DNA from 4 places in the Streptomyces sp. NPDC056987 genome. Region 4 is predicted to be linked to each of the others. Evidence: riboswitches for the same ligand, from Rfam matches in the RefSeq annotation. Region 4 holds a riboswitch; each other region holds the start of a gene.

Region 1 (5,178 bases), on a different contig from region 4:
AACGCAGTTGAGAGCTTGGGGAAGGATTGCTCCGGACCGCGCTGGCGCCCGCGACGGACGGCCTGAGAGCCGCTGGTTCCTTGCCCCAACGACTCTTCGGGCCTCACCGACCCGGTCCTTAAGTTGTCACTCTCACTCGCAGAGTGCTAACGCCAATAATTAGCACTCGACCCATGAGAGTGCAAGCGCCTACAGGGGTCGTCGAGGGGTGGCGGCCGGTCGGCGGGTGGGCGCAAGCGCCTGAGGACTTCGCCCCCGGAGCCGAGGGGACACGCGTGAGGGGCCCGTATCCCGGTGCGGGATGCGGGCCCCTCATGCGTGAGTGGGTGCAGAGTGCGTACTGACCGCGTACGTGAGTGCGTCGGTGGCCGATCGCGCCGGGATCAGACGGCGAGCTTGACCATGTCCGCCTGCGGACCCTTCTGGCCCTGCGAGATCTCGAACTCCACTCGCTGACCTTCTTCAAGGGTGCGGTAACCGTCCATCTGGATCGCGCTGTAGTGGACGAATACATCCGCACCACCGTCGACCGCGATGAAGCCGTAGCCCTTCTCCGCGTTGAACCACTTGACGGTGCCCTGAGCCATGCCAACTCCCCTATTACTGGCCCTTGGACGGGGCCACACTTCGCGCCGGAACGCGTCGACCGCGGCTGAATGTATCTGCCCAACTGCCCTCTGCAACAGGTCAATCGGACGAGAAATCTGGGCATGGCCGAACACGCATAGTGCTGAATCCACTGCGTTCCGGGGCAAGTCGGGCCGGGCAAAGGGTACGTACACCACATACGGCGCCAGGACTTTGCCCTCATGTTGTCGCGTTCTCGCTCGCGTTGGGAGCGGGCGACGGCGGGGCGTTCCCTTACTCTACCGTGCTCAACCATGTAGAACGGTCCCCTCCGCTTCTGTCGCGGAGAGGACCGTTTCCCTTACGGAGCGCGGCGGCGTCAGCCTCCGGCGACCGCCGGGATGATGGAGATGCCCGCGCCCGCCGGGGTGGCGGTCTCCAGGCCCTGCTCGAAGCGGACGTCGTCGTCGTTCACGTACACGTTCACGAAGCGGCGCAGCTTGCCGTCGTCGTCCAGGACGCGCGCGGCGATGCCCGGGTGGCTCGTCTCCAGGGACTGGATGACCTCGGAGAGGTTCGCCCCCTCCGCGGGGACTTCGGCCTGGCCGGCGGTGTAGGTGCGGAGGATGGTGGGGATACGGACCTTGACGCTCATGATGGGACCTTTCTGCGAAGTCGGAGTCGGAGTGGGTGATCGGCCTGACGGAGGATCACCCGGTTCGTCAGCGGGGTCAGCTTGGCGGCGTGATCAGCTCGCGGCAAGACCGGCTTCGCGGAACGCGTCGAGGCTCGGGCGGATCGTCGCCGTCGGACCCGTGGTCGGCGCCACGGCGTCCAGCGTCTTGAGCCCGTCACCGGTGTTGAGGACGACCGTGGTGAGGGCCGGGTCGAGGACGCCGGCCTCGATGAGCTTCTTCGTCACGCCGACGGTCACGCCGCCCGCGGTCTCGGCGAAGATGCCCTCGGTGCGCGCCAGCAGCTTGATCGCGTCGACGATCTGCCCGTCGTTCACGTCCTCCACCGCGCCGCCGGTGCGCCGGGCGATGTCCAGGACGTACGGGCCGTCCGCCGGGTTGCCGATCGCCAGGGACTTGGCGATGGTGTCCGGCTTCTGCGGCCGTACGACGTCGTGCCCGGCCTTGAAGGCGGTGGAGACCGGCGAGCAGCCCTCGGCCTGGGCGCCGAAGATCTTGTAGGGGCGGTCCTCGACGAGCCCCAGCCTGATCAGCTCCTGGAGTCCCTTGTCGATCTTCGTGAGCTGCGATCCGGAGGCGATCGGGATGACGATCTGGTCCGGCAGCCGCCAGCCGAGCTGCTCGCAGATCTCGTACGCGAGGGTCTTGGAGCCCTCTCCGTAGTACGGCCGCAGGTTGACGTTGACGAAGCCCCAGCCCTCGCCCAGCGGGTCCCCGATGAGCTCGGAACAGAAGCGGTTGACGTCGTCGTAGTTGCCCTTGATGCCGACCAGGTCGCCGCCGTACACCGCGGCCATGACGACCTTGCCCTGCTCCAGGTCGTGCGGGATGAAGACGCAGGAGCGGAAACCGGCGCGGGCCGCCGCGGCGCCGACGGCGCCCGCGAGGTTGCCGGTGGAGGAGCAGGAGAGGGTGGTGAAGCCGAAGGCGCGCGCGGCCTCGACGGCGATGGCGACGACGCGGTCCTTGAAGGAGTGCGTCGGGTTGCCGGAGTCGTCCTTGATGTGGAGCGAGCCGGTGATCCCCAGCTCACGGGCGAGGTTGTCGGCCTTGACCAGCTTCGTGAAGCCGGGGTTGATGTTGGGCTTCGAGGCGACGTCCGCGGGGACGGGCAGCAGCGGCGCGTACCGCCAGATGTTGTCCGGGCCCTCGGCGATGCGCTTCTTCAGCTCTTCGGGGTCCCCGCTCGGCAGGTCGTACGCGACTTCGAGCGGCCCGAAACAGCTCGCACAGGCGAAAATGGGGCCGAGGTCGAAACGCTCTCCGCATTCGCGGCACGAGAGCGCGGCGGCGGGTCCGAGGTCGACGGTCGCGTCGGTACCGCTCCGGACGGTCTGCACAGCCATGATGGCGAGGCCCTTTCTCCTCATCTTCCTCGCGACGTACTTCGCCACGAGACGGAATTGGCACCTTCCCCACCGTGACCTCATGGTCGGCGGGAGGGTTGCCGGGACTTCAACGGGCCGTTCCCTCAGTCCCTCTGGATGAGCGCTATGGCGCCGGAGCCTTGGTCCGGTGCGTTTGTTCACGTGCTGACCCCGGCATGCCGTGGTCATTCGCGTTGTTCAAGACTGTAACCGAAGGGGCGGAGGGTTGAGATAGTCGTCCGCACCGCGAGATGGATCACGTTGCGGCGTGTATGCCGGTGTGCGTGCCGACGTACGAGCCATGAGACATCACGTACCTGACAGAGAACGCGCGCAGGGAGTACCGAACGTGCTGGAAGAGGTGGAGCACTGGCTGACCAGGCGTTCCTGGTCGGCGGGGGACCGTACGCCCGACCGGCTCCTGGCGGCGAAGGCGGCGCGCGGCGCCACGGTGAGCGTGGTCCTGCCGGCGCTCGACGAGCAGGAGACGGTCGGCGCGATAGTCGCCGTCATCCGGCGCGAGCTGATGGAGCGGGTCCGGCTGGTCGACGAGCTGGTGGTGATCGACTCCGGCTCCGCCGACCGTACGGCCGAGGTCGCCGCGGCGGCGGGCGCGCGGGTCGTCCACCGGGACACGATCCTGCCGCGGCTGCCCGCGCTGCCCGGGAAGGGCGAGGTGCTGTGGCGGTCGCTGCTGGTGACGCGCGGTGACATCGTGTGCTTCGTCGACGCCGATCTGCGGGAGTTCTCGCCGGACTTCGTCTCGGGGATCGTGGGCCCGCTGCTCACCGAGCCCGAGGTGCAGTTCGTGAAGGCGATGTACGACCGCCCGCTGCGCCAGGGGCCGGCGCCGGAGTCCGGCCAGGGCGGGCGGGTGACCGAGCTGGTGGCGCGCCCGCTGCTCAACCTGCACTGGCCCCGGCTGGCGGGCTTCGTCCAGCCGCTGGGCGGGGAGTACGCGGCGCGCCGCTCGCTGCTGGAGCGGCTGCCGTTCCCGGTGGGGTACGGCGTGGAGCTGGGCCTGCTGGTGGACGCGCTGCACACGGTGGGGCTCGACGCGCTGGCCCAGGTGGACGTGGGGGTACGGCTCCACCGCCACCAGGACGACCGGGCGCTGGGGCGGATGGCCGCGGCGATCTACCGTACGGCGCAGCTGCGGCTCCAGCGGGGCCATCTCGTACGGCCGCTGCTGACGCAGTTCGAGCGGGGCGAGGACGGCTTCGTACCGCGGACACACGCGGTGGACACGGAGGAGCGCCCGCCGATGCGGGAGATCGCGGAGTACACGGCCGGACGCGCGGCGTAACATCAGATCATCGCACCATTTGTCTACATTGCCCCCTCATGAGACTGAATCACACGTTTTCAGGGGCTTCGGAACTGACCTGGGTGGTGCTGGCTCAGGTCGGCACCACGGCCGAGCGGCTGTGGCTGCTGGGCGGGATGGCGTTCGCGCTGACGGGCGCGGGGGTGGTCGCGCTGGCCGCCGCGCGCGGGAGGCGCGACTGAGAGCCCGCCGGGCCGGCCTCCGGGGGGGGGCACTCCGAGCGGGCCTCCGGGCGGCCTCCGGACGGGGGGAGGCTCCCGGGGCCGGGGACGTCACACGAGCCGTACGTTTGAGCGTTTCCGGGACGGGCTAGGTTTCGCGACATGGTTACCGAGCCGTCAGAAGCTTCCGGCACCCCCGCGCCCGCCCGTGTCCTCGTGGCCTCCAACCGGGGCCCCGTCTCGTACACGCGGCGCGACAACGGGACGCTGGAGGCCCGGCGCGGCGGCGGCGGGCTGGTGTCGGGGCTGTCGGCCATCGGCTCGGACGACGACGCCCTCTGGGTGTGCGCGGCGCTCGGCGAGGGCGACCGGGAGGCCGTACGGCGTACGGAGGGCCGCCTCGACCCGGCGGACACGGGCGGGCAGCGGGTACGGATGCTGGGCATCGAGCCCGAGGTGTACGCCGCCGCGTACAACGACGTCGCCAACTCCACGCTCTGGTTCGTCCACCACATGCTCTACCAGACCCCCCTGGAGCCGTCCTTCGGCCCGGAGTTCCGGGAGCGGTGGGCGGCGTACGAGACGTACAACCGCGCCTTCGCCGAGGCGCTGGCGCGGGAGGCGGCCGAGGGCGCGGCGGTCCTCGTGCAGGACTACCACCTGGCGCTGGTCCCGGGGATGCTCCGGGCGCTCCGCCCCGACCTCAGGATCGGGCACTTCTCGCACACGCCGTGGGCGCCGCCGGAGTACTTCCGGCTGCTGCCCGACGACATCGCGGAGCGGCTGCTGCTGGGCCTGCTCGGCGCCGACCGGCTGGGCTTCCTGACCCGGCGGTGGGCGGGGGCGTTCAAGGAGTGCGCCCGCGCCGTGCTGGCGGGTCGCGGGCTGACGGCTCACTGGCCCGAGGACGGCGCCGTGGACGGCGGGCCGCCGTACCTCACTCACCCGCGCGCCGGCGACGGCCCGGCGGACGGCCGGACCTACCTCGCGGTCCACGGCCTCGGCGCGGACGGCGACTTCCTGCGCGAGCGCGCGCACCGCCCGGACGTGGCCGAGCGGAT
Region 2 (5,178 bases), on a different contig from region 4:
GCGCGGCCGCGGGCGACGGTGTGCTCGCCGAGGTCGGGGTCGATGTCGGGGAGCGGGCCGTCCGGGTCGTACGCGGACAGGTCCCGGTTCCAGACGAACTCCAGGTGCTTGATGGCCGTGGCCCCGCTCACCTGCAAACGGCGTACCTCACGGGCCTGTTCCTCCGCCTCCGCGTCGGTGTCGCCGAGTACGAAGCTCGCGGCGGGCAGGATCAGCAGCTGGTCGGCGCCCCGGCCGTACCGGGGCAGGCGGCCCTTGACGTCGGAGTAGAACGCCTGGCCTTCCGCGAGGGCGGCGTACCGGCTGAAGATGGCGTCGGCGCTCGACGCGGCGAACTCGCGTCCCTCGTCGGAGTCCCCGGCCTGGAAGATGACCGGGCGGCCCTGCGGGCTGCGCGGGACGTTGAACTGCCCCTGGATGTCGAAGTGCCGGCCCCGGTGCACGAAGGCTCCGGCGCGTGCGTCCCGCAGGAACGTGCCGGTCTCCCGGTCGGCGACGATCTCGTCCCCGTGCCAGGAGTCGAAGAGTTCGTTCGCGGTGGCCAGGAACTCCTTGGCGCGCGCGTAGCGCTCCTCCTGCGGGAGGAAGCCGCCGCGCCGGAAGTTCTCTCCGGTGAACGCGTCCCAGGAGGTGACCACGTTCCAGGCGGCCCGGCCGCCCGAGAGGTGGTCGAGGCTGGCGAACTGGCGGGCCACCTCGTAGGGCTCGTTGAAGGTGGAGTTGATGGTGCCGGTCAGGCCGAGGTGTTCGGTGACGGCGGCCAGCGCGGCGAGGACGGTGAAGGTGTCGGGTCGGCCGACGACGTCCAAGTCGTATATTTTTCCGCCCTGTTCACGCAGCCGAAGCCCCTCGGCGAGGAACAGGAAGTCGAACTTGGCGCGTTCGGCGGTCCGCGCGAAGTGCGCGAAGGAGCTGAACTCGATATGGCTGTCGGCCTCGGGGGCGCTCCACACGGTGGTGTTGTTGACGCCGGGGAAGTGGGCCGCGAGGTGGATCTGCTTGAGCGGTTGGCTCACGGTAGGAGGCTCCTTCGGGCTCAGACGGCCGGGGCGGCGGCGTAGCGGTTGGCGGGGCGGGAGAGGCCGAGCAGCCCGCGCAGGGTGCCGGCCTCGTACGCGCGGCGGAAGGCGCCCCGGCGCTGGAGTTCGGGGACCAGGCCCCGGGTGATCGCCGGGAGGTCGTGCCCGGCGACGGCGGGACGCAGCCGGAAGCCGGACAGCCCCGACGACTGCAGTTCCTGGAGCAGATCGGCGAGCCCGGCGGGGGTTCCGGTGAAGACCGGGGCGTCGCCGGTGTACGGCTGTCCCGCGAGGGCGTCCAGGCGCTCCCGGCGGGCCACGGCCTCGGCGGGATCGTCGTCGAGGAAGACCAGCAGGTCGCCGAAGACGTGCAGGGGTTCGCCGGCGCGGCCCGCCGCCGACTGCTCGGCGCGGATCTCCTCGACGACGGCGCGGGCCTGAGCGGCGTCGTACGGGGTGACGTAGCCGATGTCGGTGGCCCGGGCCACCAGCCGGTAGGGGATGGTGGCGTGGGCGAGGGCGCTGACGATCGGCTGACCCTGGGGCGGGCGGGGGGTGATCGAGGGGCCCTTGACGGCGAAGTGCCTGCCCTCGAAGTCGATGTAGTGGAGTTTGTCGCGGTCGATGAAGCGGCCGGTGGCGGCGTCCCGGATCTCCGCGTCGTCCTCCCAGCTGTCCCAGAGCCGGCGCACGACCTCGACGTGGTCGGCGGCCTCGTCGAAGGCGTCGGACAGGGCTTCGTGCCCGGCAGGCGTGGCGTACTCCTCGCCGTGGAGCGGCGGGACCGTACGGCGTCCGAAGTGCGCGGCCTCGTTCCGGCGTGCCGAGATCTGTACGCGCAGGCCGGCGCGGCCGGTGCTCACGTAGTCGAGGGTGGCGATCGCCTTGGAGATGTGGAACGGCTCGGTGTGGGTGGCCACGACCGTCGGCACCACACCGATGTGGCGGGTCAGCGGGGCGACCCGCGCGGCGATGAGGACAGCGTCCAGACGGCCGCGTACCTGGTCGGTGCGGCCGTCGGGTTCGGTGAGGGACGAGGACTGGAGGCCGAGGGCGTCCTCGATGGTCACGAAGTCGAGCAGGCCGTGCTCGGCCTCGGTGACGAGGTCGGTCCAGTAGGCGGGGTCCAGCAGTTCGCGGGGGCGGGAGACCGGCTCGCGCCAGGCGGCCGGGTGCCAGCCGGCGCCGTCGAGGGCGACGGCGAGGTGCAGCGGCGAGGGTGACGAGGACATCGGGAGACGCCTTCCTGATCAGCCGTACGGGGAGCCGGTCCCCGTACGAGGGGTGCGGCTGCGAGGGCAACAGGTCAGGGGCGACAGAGCGCGCCGGCCACGCGGAGCAGGTCGATGTGCGTCCGGGAGTACAGGTGCAGACGGCGGGGCGGGGCCGGGTCCACGGCGCGGTGACGGGACACGGGACGCATGTGCCTCACCTCCACCTTTCCGGCCCGGCGGCCCCGGAGGCCCGGCCGGCCTCACGCTCGCGGCTGTCCTGGGGCGCGCCGCTCACTCCTCGGTGCGCCGCTCACCGGTCAGCAGGCGCAACAACGCGGCTGTGGCTTTCATTCCGCTGTCCGGCTTCTTCTCCGTCCCGGTCCGCGGCAGCGGTGGTCGTCGGGGACGGGGAGAACCGTCAGTCGTGGCAGAGGGCGGGACAGTGGCGGAGGGCGGGACAACGGGCCGGACACAGCGCGCTGTTGACGCCCGACAGGCCGACGGAGCGGTCCGCGCGGAGCGGGACACGGCGCGGGTGCCGGTGTGCGGCCGTCCTGTCAGCTCCGTACATCGCTGTCACCACCGCTTCTCCGGCCCTGGGGGCTCCCGTTGTGCGCCGCACGGTAGGCACCTCCCGAAAAGAATGTCAACGCGGGTGACCATCAGGTGAGACCGCGCACCCGGCTTCCTTGACGCCGTCACCGAGGGCACCGAGACTGATGTGGACGGTCACGATTGTCAGCGCCCACGGCGCGGGTTCCGCCCGCTCGTGTGGTCATCGGCCCCGGCCCGCCGACAGGCAACCCTTCCACCGCGACGGGGTGCTCCGGGTGACGACCGGGTTCCGCCGACGCGGCGGGGCAAGCGCGGTCCCGCGTCTCGCGGGCCCCGGAGGTGAGACGGGTGGCAATGCCGAGGAACGGCTTGACGAGGCGCCTGCACATCGACCTGTTGCGTGTCTCCAGCGCTTACTGATCCGCCGCCGGTCCGTGCGATCCGGACCGGTGCGAGAAGCGCAGTCGCTCCGCATCCGGCCGCCGGTGCCCACCAGGCGGCGGTGGCCTCCTCGTTCCCCAAAGGGAGAGTCATGCCCGAGACAACTTTGCGCAGCCCCGGCACGGCCGTGTCCGGCGGTCGTCCCCCGGCTCCTTCCGCGTCGGCACTTCCCGCGCCGGCCCTTCGCCCCGGGGTGGCCGCGGCCTCCCCCCGGCCGTACCGTTTCCACAGCCGGATCGGCGTCGGCCTGGCCGGGGGCTTCTACCCGGCACCGCACCGCTACGATCTCTACCTCTCCGCGGGGTGTCCCCGCTCGCTGCGTGTCTCGATCACCCTCGACCTGCTCGGCCTCGGCGGGTCGGTCGCCACCACGCTCCTGACCCGTCCCGCCGGGACGCCCGAGGCCTTCGCCTCGTTGCGCGGCGCGTACGAGGCCACGGTGCACCACTACGACGGGCCGCTGACCGTGCCCGCGCTGCGCGACCGCTGGAGCGGACGCATCGTCAGCAACGAGACCCCGGCCATTCTCCGCGACCTCGGGGGCCTGCTCCCCGGCGACGACGGAGCCCGTCACCGCGCTCTCAACCCGCCGGCCCTCGTCCCGGAGATCGACGCGCTGCGCGACCTGCTGGACCGGGACGTCACCCCGGCCGGACCGCCCTCGGAACGGTCGGCGGCACTCGGCCTGCTGGACCGTCGGCTCGCCTCGGGCACCCACGCGTTGGGCGACACGCTCACGGCCGCGGACGTGGACCTGTGGGTGGCGCTCGTCCACCTCGGCCCGGCCGGCACCCTCTGCTCGTACCCCCGGCTCGGGGCGTACGTACGCCGCCTCGGCGCTCATCCCGCCTTCCGGGACAGGACCGGGGCGGTGTCCGACGCGGCGTGAGGGCGGGCGCGGCGCCGCGCCGGCCGTCGTGCCGTCCACGGCGGTCAGCGCAGCCTGGGCAGCAGTTGGTCGCCGACCCGGGCGGTCTCCTGCTGGTACGGGGTGTCGGAGAGGACGAAGTGGGTGACGCCCAGGGCGCGGTAGTTGTCCAGCGCCGTGGCCACGTCTGCGGCGGAGCCGACCAGCCAGGTGGTCGCCGCTCCTTTGCCGCCGACGGTGCCGGGGGCGGTGTACAGGCAGGTGTCGAGGACCTCGCCCCGTGCCGCGAGGTCGAGAAGCCTCTGCTGTCCCGCGGCGGTCCTGCCGTTCTCCGTCCAGGCGGTCTCCCCCGCGCTCCGGGCCGTCCGCGCGACCTTCTCCTCGGCGGCCCGCCAGGCCTCCTCCGTGGTGTCGCGCACCACCGTGGTGATCCGCAGGCCGAACTGGAGAGGCCGGTGCCTGCGGCCCACCTCCTCGCTCAACGCCTTCAGCCTCGCGATGCGTTCGGCGACGCCGTCGAGTGGTTCGCCCCAGAAGAGCTGCACGTCCGCCTCCGCCGCCGACACCCGTTCGGCGGCCTCGGAGGCGCCGCCGAAGTAGAGCGTGGGATGGGCCCGGGTGCCGGTGGCGTACGGACGGGGCGCGACCGTGGACCGGCCGACCCGGAAGTACGCACCGTCGAACGTCACGTCCTCCTCGGTCCACAGGCGCCGTACGAGATGGAGGAACTCCCGGGTGCGGGCGTACCGCCCCGCGGGGTCACTGTGCGGGTCACCGTAGGCGGCGGGCTGGTCGACCCCGCTGACGATGTTGACCAGCACCCGGCCGCGGCTGAGCTGGTCGAGTGTGGCCGCCGCGGCGGCGAAGTGGGCCGGCTGCCAGTATCCGGGGCGGACCGCGATCAGGGGTTTGAAGGTCTCGGTCCTGGCGGCGAGCGCGGTGGCCAGGGTGAAGGTGTCCGGCCGCCCCCACCCGGTGCCCAGGAGCGCGCCGCCCCATCCGTGCGCCTCCGCCGTCCTGGCCAGGTCGGAGGAGTACTCGACGGAACCCCAGCCGGTCGCCCTGTCGTCGCCGCGGTGGC
Region 3 (5,178 bases), on a different contig from region 4:
CGGGACCCGACACCACGGCCCCGGCGGGCAGCGGGAACTGCGGGGTGATCCCCGCCGTGGCGGCGAACACCGCGGTCGGCACCCCGTCGATCTCCAGCCGGGTCAGCGGCTGCGCGCTCACCCAGTCGAGCCGTACGCCGGGCCCCGCCTCGTACCCGAGGGGCCACACGAAGTGCGCGCCGCCGGGCACGGTCACCGGCGTGGCGGGCAACTGCCGGGCGCAGCCGTCGAGTTCGACCCGGAAGCGCACCTCGCGGTGGTCGGGGAGGGGCTCGTGGGGCTGGTGGTTGTTGACGAAGAGGAAGCCCTCCGTACCGCTGGAGCGCACCGCCCAGCGGAGCGTGGACCGGTCGTCGAGGCCGGCCGGTGTCACGTCGGGCAGCCGCAGCGGCATGTCCGCGAGCCGCGCCCCGGAGTCCTGGATCAGCAGGTGCTGCGCGCGCAGCGCGTGGAACGAGGGGCGCACCTGCCCGTACTCACCCAGCGGGGCCTGGAAGTCGTAGCTGACGGCCGGCAGGTCGTTGGGGTAACCGGTGGCGTGCGACTCCTGGTTGGGCAGCGCGAGATCCAGCCGCTGCGAACAGCCGTGGTACAGGTAGTACCCCTGCCAGACCGAGCCGCTGCCCAGCTTCGCCAGCGCGAGCGCGGAGATGTCCGCGGTCCGTACCAGGGGCCGCCGGTGGTACGCGACGGCCATGCCCGCGCCGAGTTCGCAGGTGATGTACGGGTAGCGGCCGTCGTCCGGCACCCCGTGGCCCGCCCGCACCGCGGGGCGCAGATCGGCGCCGATGTTCGGGTCGTCCCTGACCGGGGTGAAGACGTAGTGTCGGCGCATCTCCCGGGCCCACCCGCCGTGCGCCGGGAGCCAGAAGGCCTCCGGATAGCCGCCGTACACCGGCAGCAGGACGTCGCGCGGCAGATCGGCGGCGTCCCATCCGGTGGCGGTCCACAGCGGGGCGGCGATGCCCGCGGCCGCCGCGAGGCGGCGGAGCGTCGCGAGGTGGCCGGGCGCGTCGTACAGCTCGTTCTCGATCTGTACGGCGACGACGGGGCCGCCCTCGTCGTACGAGAGGCCGCGCAGCTCATGGCCGATCCGGGCGAAGTACCGCTCGACGAGGGCCAGATAGGCCGGGTCGTCGGTGCGCGGGGCGCAGCCGGTGCCGTCGAGCCAGTCGGGGAAGCCGCCGCCCCGGCACTCGCCGTGCGACCAGGGACCGACCCGTACGGCGACGGACAGCCCGAGTCCGGCGCAGAGCAGGACGAAGCGGCGCACATCGAGACCGCCGTCGAACCGGAAGGCGCCGCGGGTCTCCTCGTGCTGGTTCCAGAAGAGGTAGGTGGCCACGGTGTCGACCCCGCCCGCGCGGATCTTCAGCAGTTCCTCGCGCCACTCGGCGGCGGGGTAGCGGCTGAAGTGGAACTCCGCCATGACGGGCAGCCAGGGGACCCGGCCCCGCAGGATTCTGCGGCTGTCGGGGACCAGGGGAGCGGGGACGCCGTCCGGGCTGCCCATCCTCAGGTGCCCCGTCGGGCCGGGGAGCGGAGCGGTCAGGTCATGAGTGCGCAGCGACAACACGACGGGCGGCTCCTGCGTCGACGACGGCTCGGGAGATCGCTTCATCGTCGGCACGCTCCCGGACCGTGTCAAGAAGTATTCCTAATTAATGAATGGCCTGATGGTGGTGCCGGTGCCGACGCGGTGGCGCCCGGGTGGCGGTGACGCCCGGCCACGTGGGCAGATATTTATACAGCTTTGTCCTGAATCGTCCACCCTGTGATCGAGGTGTGATCATCATGTGATCCGCCTCATCTTCAGAAACCAGCCACAGAGTGTTACGTTTTTGGCCGTCACGAGTCCCAGCGACAAGCCCCGGCTTGCTGGGCGGCAACCCTCCTTCTGCGGTGGGGTGCCCCGGGTGATGACACGGCTCCACGCGCACACCGATGTGCCGGGAGCAAGCGCGGACCTGTCACCCAGGTCCAGTACCTGTGACGGGAGCACGAGATGACAGCGGACGTGATGCCTCAGGGCACGTCGTCATGGTGCCCCGCCCAGCGGCCCCCGCTCGACGAGCGGCCGGCGAACCATCACCCACGGGCCGGCGCGCCGTTCGCCGTCACCCCGCACCGAGGAGTCCTGCCCTCATGAGAGCTGCCCTGCCACGCCCACGCGGGCGACGCCCCCTGCTGGTCCTCGCCTCGGCCGCCACTGTCCTCGCCGCCGTCGCCGGCTGCGGGGTCGACACCGGCGGCTCCTCCGGCGGCTCCGGCGACGGAGGGTCCGGCTCCAAGGGGGAGCAGATCACCGTCACGGCCTTCGCGGGCCCCTGGGGCGAGCTGTTCAAGAAGTCCTTCGTCGCCCCGTTCGAGAAGGACACCGGCATCAAGGTGAACCTCGTCTACGGCGCCGACTCCGCCTGGCTCACCAAGCTCCGTGCCGCGGGCGGGAAGAACGCGCCGTTCGACGTCGTCGCCCTCACCCCCGGCTCCCTGCACCAGGCCGTCGGCGGTGGCCTCCTCCAGCCGCTGAAGACGGGCGACCTCAGCCACTGGAAGCAGCTCGACCCGGTGCTCACCCAGCAGTCCACGGTCGAGGGCGCCTCCTACGGCGTGCCGCTGACCACCGGCTCCAACGGGCTGCTGTACCGCACCGACAAGATCAAGCAGGCGCCCCGCGACTGGACCGACATCTTCGACAAGAAGTACTGCGGCCATGTCGCCCTGCCCCCGCTCACCTACAACGCGGGCCTGGAGTTCTTCTCCGCGCTGGTCTCCCAGGACGGCGGCAAGCTCTCCGACCCCGCCGATGTCGACAAGGCGTTCAAGAAGCTCGAAGGGCTCAAGGACTGCGTCTCGGCGTTCCCGGCGGACGCGGGCAGCGTCTCCACCGTCCTCCAGAACGGCGACGCCTGGATCGTGCCCTTCTGGGACGGCCGGGCCTTCGCCATGGCCAAGGAGGGGCAGCCGATCGGCTTCAGCTACCCCGCCTCCGGCGCCGTCGGCGCGCTGACCTCGTACTACGTCCCCGAGGGCAGCGCGCACACCGAGGCCGCCTACAAGTTCCTCGACTACCTCAGCGCCGCCCAGTACCAGAAGCCCTTCGCCGAGGGGACCTTCTACGGCGCGGGCAACGACACCATCGACTACAGCCCCGACTTCAAGGCGAAGGTCAAGTACGGCGAGGCCGTCTACAAGACGTTCACCTGGGTCGACTACAAGACGGCGACCCCCAAGCTGAATGAATGGCAGCAGCGGTGGAATCAGATCTTCAAGTGACCGGGCAGCGTGACGACGCCGGCGGCGGGACCGCCGCGCACATCGAGATCGAGGGCCTGGCCGCCGGGTACGAGGGGCAGCGCATCCTCGACGTCGGCCGGCTCTCCATCAGGCGCGGCGAGTTCCTCTCCGTCCTCGGCCCCAGCGGCTGCGGCAAGACGACTCTCCTCAACAGCCTGGCGGGGTTCGTCCGGCCCACCGCGGGCCGGATCACCCTGGACGGCACGGACCTCACCGACGTTCCCACGCACCGCAGGGGGCTCGGCCTGGTCTTCCAGAACTACGCGCTCTTCCCGCACATGACCGTCGCAGGCAACGTGGCGTACGGCCTGAAGGTGCGCCGCACCGAGCGCGCCGAGCGGGACGAACGCGTCGCCGAGGCGCTGCGCCTCGTCGGCCTGGAGGCGTACGCGGACCGCAGGCCGCGGCAGCTCTCCGGCGGCCAGCAGCAGCGGGTCGCCGTGGCCCGCGCGCTGGCCACCCGGCCCGCCGTGCTGCTGCTCGACGAGCCGCTGTCCAACCTCGACGCCAAACTGCGCCGCGAGATGCGGGTGGAGCTGCGGGAGCTCCAGCAGCGCCTCGGCATCACCATGGTCTTCGTCACGCACGACCAGGAAGAGGCGATGTCGCTCTCCGACCGGATCGCCGTGATGAACGGCGGCCGGGTCGAACAGCTCGGCACGCCCACCGAGGTGTACCGGACGCCCGCCACCCGCTTCGTCGCCGAGTTCATCGGCGCGGCCAACATCCTGGAGGGCACCGGAGCCCGCGACGGGACGCTCCACGTCGGCGGGGTACGGCTGCATTCCGGCCTCGCCACGCTGCCCGACGGGGACCCGGTCACGCTCGCCGTACGGCCGGAACGCGTCACCGTCACGGCCGCCGAGACGGAGGCCGAGGCGGCGGCCAAGAACGACGGCGGCGCGGACGCCGGAGCCGCGGCCGACACGGACGCCGGAGCCCCGACCGGAGCCGTCCGCGGCTCCGGGATCGTCGGCTACCGGGCGTTCACCGGCGAGGCGTGGCAGGCGCAGATCGTCGTCGCCGAGGGCGTCGCGGTCAACGCCAGAACCGCCGAGGAGCCCCCGGCCGTCGGCGCGCGGGTCACCTTCGGCTGGTCGGCCGCCGATGTCATCCTCCTCGGGCCCGGTCAGGGCGGCGGGGGAGTCGCCGAGGCCGGGGAAGCCCCCGCAGTCGGCGGCGCGGCCGGAGCGGGCGCCCGGGACGTCGCCACGAAGGAGGCGACGTCCGGATGAGCGCGCCCGCCGCCCGCGCGCCGCGCCGGCTGCGCGGGCTGCTGCCCGTCACGCCGGTCGTGGTCTTCCTGCTGGCCCTGTTCGTGATCCCGCTCGTGCGGGTCCTCGCGCTCAGCTTCCACCCGTCGGACGCCAACGGCTATCCGCTCGACGGCTACTCGTTCACGCAGTACCACAGGGTCTTCACCGAGGCGTTCTTCTCCGAGTCCCTGTGGCAGAGCCTGCTCACCTCGCTGCTGGTCACCGTCCTGTGCGTGCTGCTCGGGTTCCCCGCCGCGTACGCGCTGGCCCGCGCCCGCAAGGGAGTGGTGCGCACCCTGCTCTTCGTCGCGGTCGTCTCGCCGCTGCTCACCAGCGTCGTCGTCCGCAGTTACGGCTGGGTCGTGCTCTTCTCCGCCAACGGCGCGGTGAACCGGACCCTCATGGGCCTCGGCATCCTGGACCAGCCCGCGCCGCTGCTGACCAGCTACCTCGTGGTCGTCGTCTCCGTCACCCATGTCCTGCTGCCGTTCGCGATCCTGCCGCTGACGACCGCGCTGGGTGGCATCGACGACAACCTCTCGCGCGCCTCGCGGAGCCTGGGCGCCGGGCCCGTACGCACCTTCTGGAAGGTCACGGTGCCGCTCAGCCTGCCCGGCATCGCGGT
Region 4 (5,178 bases):
CAGCGCACCGACTCGATGGTCTCACTGACCACCTCACGCTCCTCGACCGTCGGCTCCCCGGCCAGGTCCAGATGGACGTACTCGACGACCTTGGACGAGCGCGTCACATCGAACCTGGTCAGATTGCCGCACAAGGTACAGCGCCACCGGGTGGAGGCCGTGGGCTGCGGAACCGTCGGAAGTGCTGCCATCGTTGGCGTCCCCTTGCTCTTCTTTTCCATCGTCCCTAAGCGGTGCCCCGCGATGCGGCGTCGAACCGCGGACGGCACCCGGCAACCCTACGGCCTCATGGCTCTCCCCCGCCGCCGCGGGCTTCGAAGCGGGCATTCTCCTCGCCTGGGTGCGGTACGGGCGTACCGATAGAGTGAGGGGCCCAGCCGGCGGCCACCGAGGGAGAACGCCAACCGTGATCACCGCGATCGTGCTCATCAAGACCAGCGTGGACCGTATCCCCGAGATCGCCGAGGCGATCTCCGCCCTGGACAGCGTCAGCGAGGTCTTCTCGGTGACCGGGCAGTACGACCTGATCGCCATGGTCCGGGTCGCCAAACACGACGACCTGGCGGATGTGATCCCCGGCCGGATCAGCAAGATCGCCGGCGTCGAGGCCACGGACACGCACGTCGCGTTCCGTACGTACTCCCAGCACGACCTGGAGGCGGCCTTCGCGATCGGACTCGACGCGTAGACCGCCTCTCAAGCAGGCTTCGTACGGGGCTACGCGGCGGCGCCGTCCCGGTCCGGGACGCAACGGCCTTCCTCCGTACGGTAGTTCCACCGCGCGCCGTCGCTCACCAGCTCCCGTACCGCGCGCACGAAGCGCTCCACGTGCTCGTCCGGCGTCCCCGCGCCGAAGCTGACCCGGATCGCGTTGAGCGAGCGCTCGCCCGGCTCGGCCTCCGGGGCGCCGCACTCCCCCGGGTCCTGCGGGTCGCTGCCCAGCAGCGTCCTGACCAGCGGGTGCGCGCAGAACAGACCGTCCCGTACGCCGATGCCGTACTCGGCGGAGAGCGCGGCGGCGAAGTGCGAGCTGTTCCACCCCTCCACCACGAACGACAGGACGCCGACCCGCGGCGCGTCGTCGCCGAAGAGCGAGAGCACCTGGACCTCGGGCACCGTCGCCAGTCCCGCGCGCACCTCGGCGACCAGCCGCTGCTCCCGCTCGGCCAGCGCGTCGAACCCCGCCTCGGTGAGCGCCTGGCAGGCGGAGGCGATCGCGTAGACGCCGATGACATTGGGCGAGCCGGCCTCGTGGCGGGCGGCCGTGGCGTGCCAGTCGACGTCCACCCCGCCGTCGGCGCGGCGCGCCACCTTGCGGCTGGCGCCGCCGCCCGCGAGATACGGCTCGGCGTCCTGGAGCCAGTCGGCGCGGCCCGCGAGGACCCCGGAGCCGAACGGCGCGTACAGCTTGTGGCCGGAGAAGGCGACCCAGTCGACGCCCAGCTCCGCGATGTCCACGGCCTGGTGCGGGACGAGCTGCGCGGCGTCGAGGACGATCCGGGCGCCGTGGGCGTGCGCGGCGGCGGTCAGCTCCCGTACGGGCCACAGCTCACCGGTCACATTGGACGCGCCCGTCACGCAGACCAGCGCCGGGGCGCCCGGGTCGCGCTCGGCCAGCGCCCGCTCCAGGGTCGCGACGGCCTCCGCCGGGGTGCGCGGGGCGTTGAGGTAGGTGACCCGGGCGTCACGCCAGGGCAGCAGGGAGGCGTGGTGCTCGGTCTCGAAGACGAAGACCTGGCAGCCGGCCGGCAGCGCGGCCGCCAGCAGGTTGAGGGAGTCGGTGGTCGAGCGGGTGAAGACCACCTGGTCGTCGGCGCGGCAGCCGAGGAACTCCGCGACGGTGCGGCGGCTGTTCTCGAAGAGGTCGGTGGAGAGCTGCGAGAGGTAGCCGGCGCCGCGGTGGACGCTTCCGTAGTACGGGGCGTAGGCGGCGACGTCGTCCCACACCCGCTGGAGGGCCGGGGCGCTGGCGGCGTAGTCGAGGGCCGCGTACGTGACCTCGCCGCCGGTGACGAGCGGGACGGTCACATCGCGGCCGAGCACCGGAAGCGGTGCTCCACAGGCGGGGTCCTCGGACCCGGCGGAGGCGGTGGTGGAGGTGGTGGCAGCGGAGAAGGAGGCGTTGGGGCGTGCGGACATGGCGTTGTCTCCCGGCGAGAAGAGTCGGAACAGCTTCAAGGACCCACACGGCGCCGTCACAGCATGACGGCATGACAGAGGTGGCGCCAGATGCGGATGTTGCCTCGACGCACGGAGGAGACCGTACGGAGGCGTGTTGAAGAAGGGGCGTAAGAGCCCTAACGCATTCGCTTGCTCACGAGACTGCTCCCTTGAGGACCAGGACCCCAAAGGTGAGAAGGGGTCCGCGCTTGCCGCGGACCTCGCTGCCCACGGCCTGGTCTTCACCCGGGGCACCCCGCCACGGACGGAGGGTTGCCGGACAGCGAGCCGGGGCCTTAATCGCTGTCACTCATGACCTTGGCCGAAAGTATCGCACGGCGGCACGGACCCCCCAAGTGCTGTCCGCGATACGGGACGGGCACGCTCAGGGTCAGAAAGGGGGGCCGGGACGCGCGCTCCGCGTCCCGGCCCCTCCCCGGCGCCCGGTCAGGCGTTGCTGGCCGCCACCCAGCGGGCCAGCGCGTCCCGCGCCGCGCCCGAGTCGATCGCCTCCGCGGCGCGCGCGATCCCCGCCGCGAGCTGGCTCTCCAGCGGCTCGCCCGTCAGGTCCAGCGCCACCAGCGCCGCCGCCGAGTTGAGCAGCACCGCGTCCCGTACGGGACCGGTCTCGCCCGCCAGCAGCCGGCGCGCGACATCGGCGTTGTACGAGGCGTCCGCGCCGCGCAGCGCCTCCACCGGGACCAGGTCCAGGCCGACGTCGCGCGGGTCGAAGGGCTGCTCGGTCACCTTGCCGTCCCGCACGGTCCACACCCGGGAGGTCGCGGTGGTGGTCAGCTCGTCGAGCCCGTCGTCACCGCGGAAGACCAGCGACGAGTTGCCCCGCTCGGCGAGGACCCCCGCGACGATGGGCGCCATCCGGACATCCGCCACGCCCACCGCCTGGGCTCTGACCCGGGCCGGGTTGGTGAGCGGGCCGAGGATGTTGAAGGTGGTCTGCGCGCCCAGCTCCTTGCGCGCCTTGGCCGCGTACCGCAGCGCCGGGTGGAACTTGACCGCGAAGCAGAACGTGATGCCAGCCTCCTCCGCGACCTCGGCGACCCGCTCCGGCGTCAGCTCCAGATTGACGCCGAGCTTCTCCAGTACGTCCGAGGCACCGCTCGCGGAGGACGAGGCGCGGTTGCCGTGCTTGACGACCTTGGCGCCCGTGCCCGCCACGACGATCGCGGACATGGTGGAGATGTTGACGGTCTTGGCGAGATCGCCGCCGGTGCCCACGATGTCGACCGTACGGCCGGGCACCTCGATGGTGTGGGCGTGCGTGTACATGGCGCGGACCAGCCCCGAGACCTCCTCGACGGTCTCGCCCTTCGCCCGCAGCGCGACCGCGAAGCCGGCGATCTGCGCGTCGGTGGCCTCGCCGCCCATGATGCGGTCCATGGCCCACGCCGTGTCGTCGGTGGTCAGGTTCTCGCCGCGCAGCAGGGGGTTCAGCACGCCCGGCCAGGTGCGGGCCGCCACGGTGTCGCCTCCGACAGGGGTAACAGCGCTCATGCTCGCTCCTGGGTGTCTGGGACGGCTGCGTGGGCCTCGTACGGTGTGACGGCGTACGGCCCGGCCGCAAGCCTATCGGCGGACCCGGGCCCTGGTGGAAGAGTGCCCGTACTGCGGACGCGGACGCGCGGGCGCGTAGGACACCGCGGGTGGCACGCCGAGGGCCCCGGCCGGCTCCCTGGGGAGACCGGGCCGGGGCCCTCGGTGGTGGCGACCTGTGTCAGGCCGGGCGATCAGTGGTGGCCGTGGCCGCTGGTGATCTCCTTGTACTCCTCCGCGGTGGGCTTGGGGAGCTGGTTGTTCTCGCCGTAGTAGCCCTTGCTCAGCTTGACCCTGAGCTTCTCGACGGGCGACACCTTGCGGCGTACCCCGTTCTCGTCGGTCTCGGGGCCCAGCTCGGCGGGCTCGTACTGCTCGTGCGCGGTCAGCTTGTGCAGGTCACCCTGGTCCAGCGGGGTGTGGACCTCGATGAACTCACCGTGCGGCAGCCGCTTGATGACACCGGACTCGCGGCCGTGCAGCACCTTCTCGGCGTCGCGCCGCTGGAGACCGATGCAGATCCGCTTGGTGGCGATGAAGGCGATGACCGGTCCGACGAAGAAGGCGATCCGGACGAACCAGGTGATCGCGTTGATCGACAGATGGAAGTGCGTCGCCCACAGGTCGTTCCCGCCGCCGACCAGCAGGATGAAGTACCAGGTCAGCCAGGCCACACCGAACGCGGTACGCGTCGGGGCGTTGCGCGGGCGGTCCAGGATGTGGTGCTCCCGCTTGTCCCCGGTGACCCAGGACTCGACGAACGGGTAGACCGCGATCGCGACCAGCACCAGCGGGAAGATGATCAGCGGGATGAAGACACCCAGGACGAGCGTGTGTCCCCACGCGTTGATCTCCCAGCCCGGCATCACACGGATGAGACCTTCGGAGAAGCCCATGTACCAGTCGGGCTGGGCGCCGGTGGAGACCTGGTCGGGCCGGTACGGGCCGAGGGCCCAGATCGGGTTGATCGTGGCGATGGCCGAGACGATCGCGATGACCCCGAAGACCAGGAAGAAGAAGCCTCCGGCCTTGGCCATGTAGACCGGCAGCAGCGGCATGCCGACGACGTTGGTGTTCGTCTTGCCGGGGCCCGCGAACTGCGTGTGCTTGTGGTAGAAGACCAGGATCAGGTGGGCCACGACCAGGCCCAGCATGATGCCGGGCAGCAGCAGGATGTGGACCGAGTAGAACCGGGCCACGAAGTCGCCGCCGGGGAACTCGCCGCCGAACAGGAACATCGACAGGTACGTTCCGACGACCGGCACCGACAGGACCGCGCCCTGCATGAACCGCACACCGGTACCGGAGAGCAGGTCGTCCGGGAGCGAGTAGCCGGTGAACCCGGTGAACATGCCCAGGACGAAGAGCAGGAAGCCGAACAGCCAGTTGACCTCGCGCGGCTTGCGGAAGGCGCCCGTGAAGAAGACGCGCATCATGTGGACCAGCATGGCCGCGAGGAAGATCAGC

What was found. A riboswitch is a leader RNA that binds a small molecule or an ion and turns the genes downstream of it on or off. The one in region 4 is predicted to bind S-adenosylmethionine.
Region 1: another riboswitch for S-adenosylmethionine. It lies ahead of thrC (threonine synthase); the one in region 4 lies ahead of ACFTZC_RS10575 (aminotransferase class V-fold PLP-dependent enzyme).
Region 2: another riboswitch for S-adenosylmethionine. It lies ahead of ACFTZC_RS29460 (putative leader peptide); the one in region 4 lies ahead of ACFTZC_RS10575 (aminotransferase class V-fold PLP-dependent enzyme).
Region 3: another riboswitch for S-adenosylmethionine. It lies ahead of ACFTZC_RS10195 (PotD/PotF family extracellular solute-binding protein); the one in region 4 lies ahead of ACFTZC_RS10575 (aminotransferase class V-fold PLP-dependent enzyme).

Annotation. Positions count from the first base shown of each region.
Region 1 covers NZ_JBHURV010000002.1:389,879-395,056, forward strand. The annotation lists gene ACFTZC_RS04060 (cold-shock protein) at 384-587, opposite strand; gene ACFTZC_RS04065 (MoaD/ThiS family protein) at 947-1,222, opposite strand; gene thrC (threonine synthase) at 1,316-2,608, opposite strand; SAM riboswitch class I at 2,626-2,753, opposite strand; gene ACFTZC_RS04075 (glucosyl-3-phosphoglycerate synthase) at 2,979-3,935, shown strand; gene ACFTZC_RS04080 (hypothetical protein) at 3,974-4,138, shown strand; gene ACFTZC_RS04085 (trehalose-6-phosphate synthase) at 4,280-5,178, shown strand, end outside.
Region 2 covers NZ_JBHURV010000030.1:64,757-69,934, reverse strand. The annotation lists gene ACFTZC_RS29475 (NtaA/DmoA family FMN-dependent monooxygenase) at 1-1,016, opposite strand, end outside; gene ACFTZC_RS29470 (LLM class flavin-dependent oxidoreductase) at 1,037-2,251, opposite strand; gene ACFTZC_RS29465 (putative leader peptide) at 2,326-2,442, opposite strand; SAM riboswitch class IV at 2,961-3,106, shown strand; gene ACFTZC_RS29460 (putative leader peptide) at 3,143-3,208, shown strand; gene ACFTZC_RS29455 (glutathione S-transferase C-terminal domain-containing protein) at 3,321-4,118, shown strand; gene ACFTZC_RS29450 (LLM class flavin-dependent oxidoreductase) at 4,163-5,178, opposite strand, start outside.
Region 3 covers NZ_JBHURV010000006.1:265,034-270,211, forward strand. The annotation lists gene ACFTZC_RS10190 (beta-galactosidase) at 1-1,621, opposite strand, end outside; SAM riboswitch class IV at 1,847-1,968, shown strand; gene ACFTZC_RS10195 (PotD/PotF family extracellular solute-binding protein) at 2,146-3,276, shown strand; gene ACFTZC_RS10200 (ABC transporter ATP-binding protein) at 3,273-4,532, shown strand; gene ACFTZC_RS10205 (ABC transporter permease) at 4,529-5,178, shown strand, end outside.
Region 4 covers NZ_JBHURV010000007.1:39,797-44,974, forward strand. The annotation lists gene ACFTZC_RS10565 (hypothetical protein) at 1-191, opposite strand, end outside; gene ACFTZC_RS10570 (Lrp/AsnC family transcriptional regulator) at 407-688, shown strand; gene ACFTZC_RS10575 (aminotransferase class V-fold PLP-dependent enzyme) at 718-2,139, opposite strand; SAM riboswitch class IV at 2,361-2,478, opposite strand; gene trpD (anthranilate phosphoribosyltransferase) at 2,608-3,672, opposite strand; gene ACFTZC_RS10585 (cytochrome bc complex cytochrome b subunit) at 3,906-5,178, opposite strand, start outside.